DNA from 2 places in the Oceanobacillus sp. B139/18 genome. Region 1 is predicted to be linked to the other one. Evidence: a T-box and tRNA genes for the amino acid it is inferred to sense, from the RefSeq annotation. Region 1 holds a T-box; the other holds one or more tRNA genes.
What was found. The T-box of region 1 lies ahead of tyrS (tyrosine--tRNA ligase). A T-box ahead of a tRNA ligase gene usually reads a tRNA of that ligase, here a tRNA-Tyr.

Region 1 (3,636 bases):
AGGAAGAAGGACCTTGCGGAAGGCCGGCCAGATATGCAGCCTGCGGAAGTGTTAATTCAGATGCCTCTACACCGAAAATACCTTTAGATGCTGTCTGTATACCTGCAATATTACGGCCGGATGAATTTCTGCCATAAGGAATAATATTTAAATAAGCTTCGATGATTTCATCTTTTGTAAAATAATTTTCCAGCCGCATTGCTAATAATATTTCTTTGGCTTTCCGGTCAAAGGACACTTCGTCTGTTAGAATTTGATTCTTAATCAGCTGCTGTGTCAGTGTGCTTCCTCCTGTTTGGACAGAGGAATTTAGAAATTCCTGTGCCGTCGCTCTTAAGATCGCTTTTGGCACCACACCGTTATGCTCGTGAAAATACTCGTCCTCTGTTGCGATAACCGCATCAATCAATGTAGGTGAGATATCGTCAAGTGCTACTTCTTCCCGATATAAATCACTTCGGATATCTCCCAGGTAGACATCGTTAGCGAAATAAATACTGGATGTCTCAGAATAATTGTAAATATCATCTGCCATAGATGCTTCACTTCGTAATGGTTCGTCATAAACCAGGGAGGCAAAGTACCCAAGTCCGATTCCGCCGGCAAAAATCCCGCCGATGCCGATAATCACAATGACAAATAATACAATATTCCAAACAACGTCGTATGTAACTCGTGATGTCTGCTGGAGGATACCTTTTTTCCACCAGTCTTTAACAGTATTAAAAAAACGTTGCAGTTTTTCTTTCATAATAGACATTAGACCTCCTATTTCAACATTTATTATAACATAGTGAAAATACAGTTTGGTAGTAAGACGGAAAAAGGCTTGCATAGAAGAACTATTTATGCTATGAATAGTATCATATGAATTTAATTTTTTATGAAAGAAACATGGAAGGATCGAAGTAGCAACGTGAATCCCTGTCTTAGAGAACTGACGGATGGTGCGAGTCAGTATATATTCACTTGCGAATTACAATCTGGAGTTTTTCTTTTTATTATTCGCGTCATGGAGGCGGATAATAAGAAGAACGGTGACAACCATCGTTAACAAACCTTAAGCGGCTATTTTATAATAGCAACAAGGGTGGTACCGCGAATCCAACTCGTCCCTTTCTTACCAGAGAGGAGGCGGGTTTTTTTATTTACCTTAAAAAGGATGTCCCAAAAGCGGGGAGCAGCTGGCATTGTCAGTAAAAAGAAAATACAAATAAGCAGGAGGAAATAATATGAATATTTTACAGGATTTAGAAAACAGAGGGTTGGTAAATCAAGTAACAGATCGGGATGGATTAGAAAAGCATCTTGAAAATAATCAGGTAACCTTATACTGCGGCTTTGACCCGACAGCGGACAGCTTGCATATCGGACATTTAGTCCCTTTAACGATGCTGCGCCGGTTTCAGCGGGCTGGTCATAAACCGATTGCCTTAGTCGGAGGGGGAACCGGGATGATTGGTGATCCAAGCGGCCGTTCAAGTGAACGCAGCTTGAATACCGAAGAGGTTGTTTTTGGTTTTACGGAAAGCATTCAAAAGCAAATTGCCAAAATTGTAGATATGGATGATACCTCCAGCGATAATCAAGTTGTCTCCCGCAACAACCACGATTGGCTGGGAAATATGACAATCATTGATTTCCTTCGCGGAGCAGGAAAGCATTTTGGGATTAATTACATGCTGTCTAAGGATTCGGTTGCTGCAAGACTTGCACAAGGAATTACCTTTACCGAATTCAGTTACATGATTCTGCAATCACTAGACTTTTTACGGTTATACGAAGAAGAAAATTGTACATTGCAAATTGGCGGAAGTGATCAGTGGGGGAATATCACAGCAGGGTTAGAGCTTATTCGCCGTTCCAGAGAGAACCAAGGAGAAACTGCTGAAGCATTTGGCTTAACTGTTCCTTTAATCACAACAGCAGATGGAACAAAATTCGGAAAAACCGCCGGGAATGCCGTGTGGTTAGATGCTGAAAAAACATCTCCATATGAATTTTACCAGTTTTGGATCAATGCTGATGATCGTGATGTGATTCGTTTTATCAAATACTTTACTTTCCTGTCAGATGAGGAAATTGCAGAGCTGGAAAAAGAAGTAGAAACACAGCCGGAAAAACGGGTGGCACAGCGCCGTCTGGCAGAAGAAATGACACGCAGCATCCATGACCAGGCTGCTTTGGATCAGGCGCAGCGAATTTCTGCAGCATTATTCAGCGGAGATATCAAACAATTAAAAGCAGATGAAGTAGAACAAGCGTTTAAGGATGTTCCCAATCATGATACGGGGAAAGAACCTTCCAGCTTAATCGATTTATTAGTGGATGCTTCTATCTCTTCATCGAAGCGGCAGGCAAGAGAAGATGTGAAAAATGGGGCTATCTACATTAACGGAGAACGTGTTCAGGATTTGGATTACGTGGTAGATGAAGCGGACCGTTTAGGGGATGCTTTCACGGTTATCCGCAGAGGAAAGAAAAAATATTTCTTGATTCGTTTTCAATAAAAAGAAGAAAAAATAGATTTGACGCTGTGATAACGTCAAATCTATTTTTTCCTCCAATACAGTATATACAGCGAAGTATATATTTTATTTGTTGTAGAAGAATAAAGCCAACGTGCCGGGACCTGAATGCGCGCCAATCACGGAACCAACCATTTCAATAATAATATTTTCTTCTTTGACATGAAACGTATCCTGAATCATTCTGGAAAGCTCCTGTGCACGAGGTAAATCATCACCATGGCTGATTCCAATGGTTTGATTTTGGAAATTGCTGCCCCGCTTTTCCATGACCTCTATCATGCGCTTCAGCACTTTCTTCGTTCCGCGAATTTTTTCTAAAGGAATAAGCTTTCCTCCGTCGACATGCAGAAGAGGTTTGATATTCAATAAGCCGCCGACAAAGGCAGCGGTTTTACTGACACGGCCGCCGCGATATAAATACTCTAAATTGTCCACAGTAAATATATGCTCCATCTGTGCGGCGTTTTTGGCGGTTTGCTGAATGATTTCATCAAAAGAGATATCCTTTTGAGCCATTTTAGCTGCTTCCAGTACGACTAGACCGAGGCCCAGTGAAGCACATTTGGAATCAATAATGTGCAGCTTTGCTTCAGGATATTTCTCTTTAATTTCTTGTTCAACCATTTTTGCAGCTTGGCAGGTTCCGGATAATTCCGATGAAAAAGCGATATAGAGTAGAGGCTTGCCTGCTTCCGCATAAGAAGTGAAGATTTCTTTAAATTGGTTTGCTGATGCCTGCGATGTTTTTGGTGTCTGTCCTTCCCGCATTGCATCATAGATTGTCTTCGGTTTAATATCGACACTGTCCCGATAATCTTTTGATTCAAGATGAACAGTTAAAGGTATCATTTCAATACTATATTCGTTATAATAATGTTCGGATAAATCACATGCGCTGTCTGCCAGAATGGTGATTGCCATTTTAATCACATCCGTTTCTATTTAAATAAGATTTAATTATAAGTTTACGTTTAATTGAATATTTAGTCAAAAATTTAATAAAGGAGGCTGTTTTGTGTTTTATATTGAAGCTAAGAGGATAAGTATAGTAATACTTGGAGCATTATTAAATGCTGCATCTTTAAACTTCTTTCTTATCGGTGCA
Region 2 (3,636 bases), on a different contig from region 1:
GAAATAGCTGTTTTTGCAGCATAATCCACATCTGCATCATCCAATACGACAATTGGCGATTTGCCGCCAAGCTCTAAGGAAACCTTTTTAATATCTTGAGCGGCGTTTTCCATAATTTTCGTACCTACGCCGCCGGATCCTGTAAAGGATACAAAGTCGATATCTGGATGAGAGCTGATGCCGTTACCGATGGTAGAGCCTGTTCCGTTTACCAGATTGAATACGCCTTTTGGAACACCGGCAGCTTCGAACACTTCTTTTAATAAGACAGCCGCGAAAGGTGTTTCTGTTGATGGTTTTAATACGACGGTGCTGCCCGCTGCAAACGCACTAGCCAGCTTTGTAGACGCCTGATTTGTCGGGAAATTCCAAGGCGTGATTAAACCAGCGACGCCAATCGCATCCTTTTGGATAAAGGAGTTTTCCCGGTTTTCAGTAAAGTCAAAATCACGTACCAGTTTTGCCGCTGTCCGGAAATGATTTAATCCCATCTGATATTGTACGTTGGTTGTAAATGTTACTGGAGAGCCAAGCTCTGCCATGATAACTTCAATAAATTGATCTTTTCGTTTTTCATATTCATCTGCGATTCGGTCTAATAAATCAGCACGTTCTTCTTTGGTTGTTTGTGAAAACGCCGGGAAAGCATCCCGTGCAGCTTGAACTGCTTTATCAAGATCCTCTTTGGTACCAGAGCTGATTTCACCAATTTTTTCTTCGGTTGCAGGGTTGATTACATCAATTGTTTCGTTTCCAGTGGAATCAACCCACTGACCGTTAATATAATGCTGTATATAGTTATACATTTTCTCCACCCCTTTGCTTGTTTTTCAATAAAGAATATTCAATAATACGTTATCAGCCTTTTTGAATATCCATTACTACTTGTTCCCGCAATAAAAAGTGATTAAACGTAGTAGAGAACATGGATTTAGCCAATAAAAAAACTGTCTCTTCTTAAATAATGAAGAGAGACAGTTTTTGAGAGATTAGCCGCCAATAATATTGAATCCGGCATCTACATGCAATACTTCGCCGGTGATTCCACGTGCCAGTTCGCTAAGAAGGAATAATGTTGCATCTCCAACTTCGTCTTGATCGATGTTGCGGCGCAGCGGAGCTTTTTCTTCCACAACTTGAGATTTTTCGTTGAAATTAGCTACTCCTTTTGCAGAGAGTGTACGGATTGGGCCGGCTGACACAGCGTTCACACGAATGCCATCTTTGCCCACATCTTCAGCTAGGTAGCGGACGCTTGCTTCCAGAGAAGCTTTAGCAACACCCATCACGTTATAGCCAGGAACGACTTGTTCTGCTCCGATGTAAGTTTGTGTCACGATCGAACCGCCTTCAGTCATCAGTTCCTTCGCAGCATTTGTTATGGTTACTAAGGAATAAGCGCTGATTTCTTGAGCAAGCAGGAAACCATCGCGGGAAGTAGTGACAAATTCACCCTGCAGGTCTTCCCGTTTAGCAAAGGCAACAGAGTGAACCAAGCCGTGAATCACGCCGATTTTTTCTTTTATTTCATGAAAGGCTCCCTGAATACTTTCATCGGATTCAACATCGCAAGAGATGATTGCTTTTGGTTCAATTTCATGCTTCTCTAAAAGTTTTACTAATTTTTTGTAGGATCTTTCCTGTCTATTGGTGAAAATAAGGTTCGCTCCGGCATTATGTAGAGATTTTGTAATACCCCAAGCAATACTTCTTTCGTTAGCGACGCCCATTACAACAATGTTTTTACCTTCTAATAATTTTGTCATACGTATCCTCCATTCAACATTTAACTTAGCATCTATTATAACGGATTAGTACCAGGTGATAAAGTTATAAACTGTTTTTCTTTTCTATAAGAAGTATGTGTGATAAGTAAAAAAGCAGTTCAGTTGGACTGCTTTGCCGATTCAGAACCCAGGTAATCGCAGTCGGGAAAATATACGGTACTTTCCTGCCGGAGAATTCTTGTTGTCAAAAAAGATACTCACGCTGGTTTTATATTTATAGAAGAAAAGAGAGGAAATAAGAAATGAGAAGCCTTGGAAATAGTGTCATAACGGGTTTGGTGGAGTGATTTATCGACTTTTGAAAAATAAAATAAAGTTTTTTTCATTTTTCCCTTTACAAACGGTTGGTTCCTCGATATAATAAAATTCGTCAGTTTGCGAGAGAAGCTTTCAAAAAGCCTCTCAGAAACGCACTATGGCCCGTTGGTCAAGCGGTTAAGACACCGCCCTTTCACGGCGGTAACACGGGTTCGAATCCCGTACGGGTCACCAAATGGAGGATTAGCTCAGCTGGGAGAGCACCTGCCTTACAAGCAGGGGGTCGCAGGTTCGAGCCCTGCATCCTCCACCATCACGCCGGCCTAGCTCAACTGGTAGAGCAACTGACTTGTAATCAGTAGGTTGGGGGTTCAAGTCCTCTGGCCGGCACCATTTTTTCATGTATATAATTGATAATATGGTTAACAATAATATGGAGGGGTAGCGAAGTGGCTAAACGCGGCGGACTGTAAATCCGCTCCCTCAGGGTTCGGCAGTTCGAATCTGCCCCCCTCCACCATGTTTTTGTTGGGCCATAGCCAAGCGGTAAGGCATCGGGTTTTGATCCCGTGTACCCCAGGTTCGAATCCTGGTGGCCCAGCCAATTTTATTTTTTAGAAGAAATACATGATAATACTATTACTGATAATAGTATTTTTTTATGGACAGGGCTATATATAATAACCTGTCTTATCATAGGAGCCATTAGCTCAGTCGGTAGAGCATCTGACTTTTAATCAGAGGGTCGAAGGTTCGAATCCTTCATGGCTCACTACAAGCATGACAAGTATAAAATACAGAAAAACGGGATAATTTTATCTCGTTTTTTTCTTTATCAGCATAAAAATCTCATATTATTTGAACAACAGTTCGACGTTAGTAAAGAGCCTGACATAGTCTGAGCAGTCCAGCGTTTTTGGTATATGTTAGAAGCTGGAAATACCAATGCATTACGGTAATGCTGCAAACATAGTTTCAGTCACGAAATAAGTATCTTCTGAATGAAAAAACGATAGAATTCGTGTTATAATCAAAATAGTTTATTTTAGTACATTGTAATAAAAAAGCATATTTCAGATATGATAAATAAAAAGGATGAGCTAGGCATGACCTCTTCAAGGATACCAGGTTTTTATAATATGACGGTAGAAGAAAGGCGGGCATTATTACGTGAGGCCTTTACTTTAACAGATGCAGAAACGCAAAATTTGTCTAACGCCGATGCGCTTACGGTAGGAAAAGCAGATAATATGATTGAAAACGTCATTGGCACCTATCAATTACCATTCGGATTGGGATTAAACTTTTTAATAAACGGGAAAGAATATGTAGTACCGATGGCTATTGAAGAAGCTTCTGTTGTTGCTTCTGCCAGTCATATTGCGAAGATAGTCAGAGAGGCTGGCGGTTTTCGGACAGAATCAAAAGAAAGACTGATGATTGGGCAGATTCAAGTGGTTGGATGTCCGGATTTTCAAGAAGCAAAGCAGCAAATCCTTCGTCAAAAAGATATATTAATGAAAGCTGCCGATGATGCCTATCCAAGCATTGTCAGCCGCGGAGGCGGTGTGAGAGACTTAGATGTACGGGT

Region 2: it encodes a tRNA-Tyr, which carries the amino acid that the T-box ahead of tyrS (tyrosine--tRNA ligase) is inferred to sense. The anticodon was not compared.

The regions. Positions count from the first base shown of each region.
Region 1 is NZ_JBVFXI010000001.1:70,576-74,211, forward strand. It holds gene ACZSMY_RS00300 (transglycosylase domain-containing protein) at 1-760, opposite strand, end outside; T-box leader at 887-1,120, shown strand; gene tyrS (tyrosine--tRNA ligase) at 1,233-2,510, shown strand; gene ACZSMY_RS00310 (DegV family protein) at 2,595-3,452, opposite strand; gene ACZSMY_RS00315 (YitT family protein) at 3,547-3,636, shown strand, end outside.
Region 2 is NZ_JBVFXI010000012.1:33,703-37,338, reverse strand. It holds gene ACZSMY_RS21865 (aldehyde dehydrogenase family protein) at 1-806, opposite strand, end outside; gene fabI (enoyl-ACP reductase FabI) at 990-1,766, opposite strand; tRNA gene ACZSMY_RS21855 (tRNA-Glu) at 2,205-2,279, shown strand; tRNA gene ACZSMY_RS21850 (tRNA-Val) at 2,283-2,358, shown strand; tRNA gene ACZSMY_RS21845 (tRNA-Thr) at 2,363-2,438, shown strand; tRNA gene ACZSMY_RS21840 (tRNA-Tyr) at 2,481-2,565, shown strand; tRNA gene ACZSMY_RS21835 (tRNA-Gln) at 2,575-2,649, shown strand; tRNA gene ACZSMY_RS21830 (tRNA-Lys) at 2,745-2,817, shown strand; gene ACZSMY_RS21825 (hydroxymethylglutaryl-CoA reductase, degradative) at 3,152-3,636, shown strand, end outside.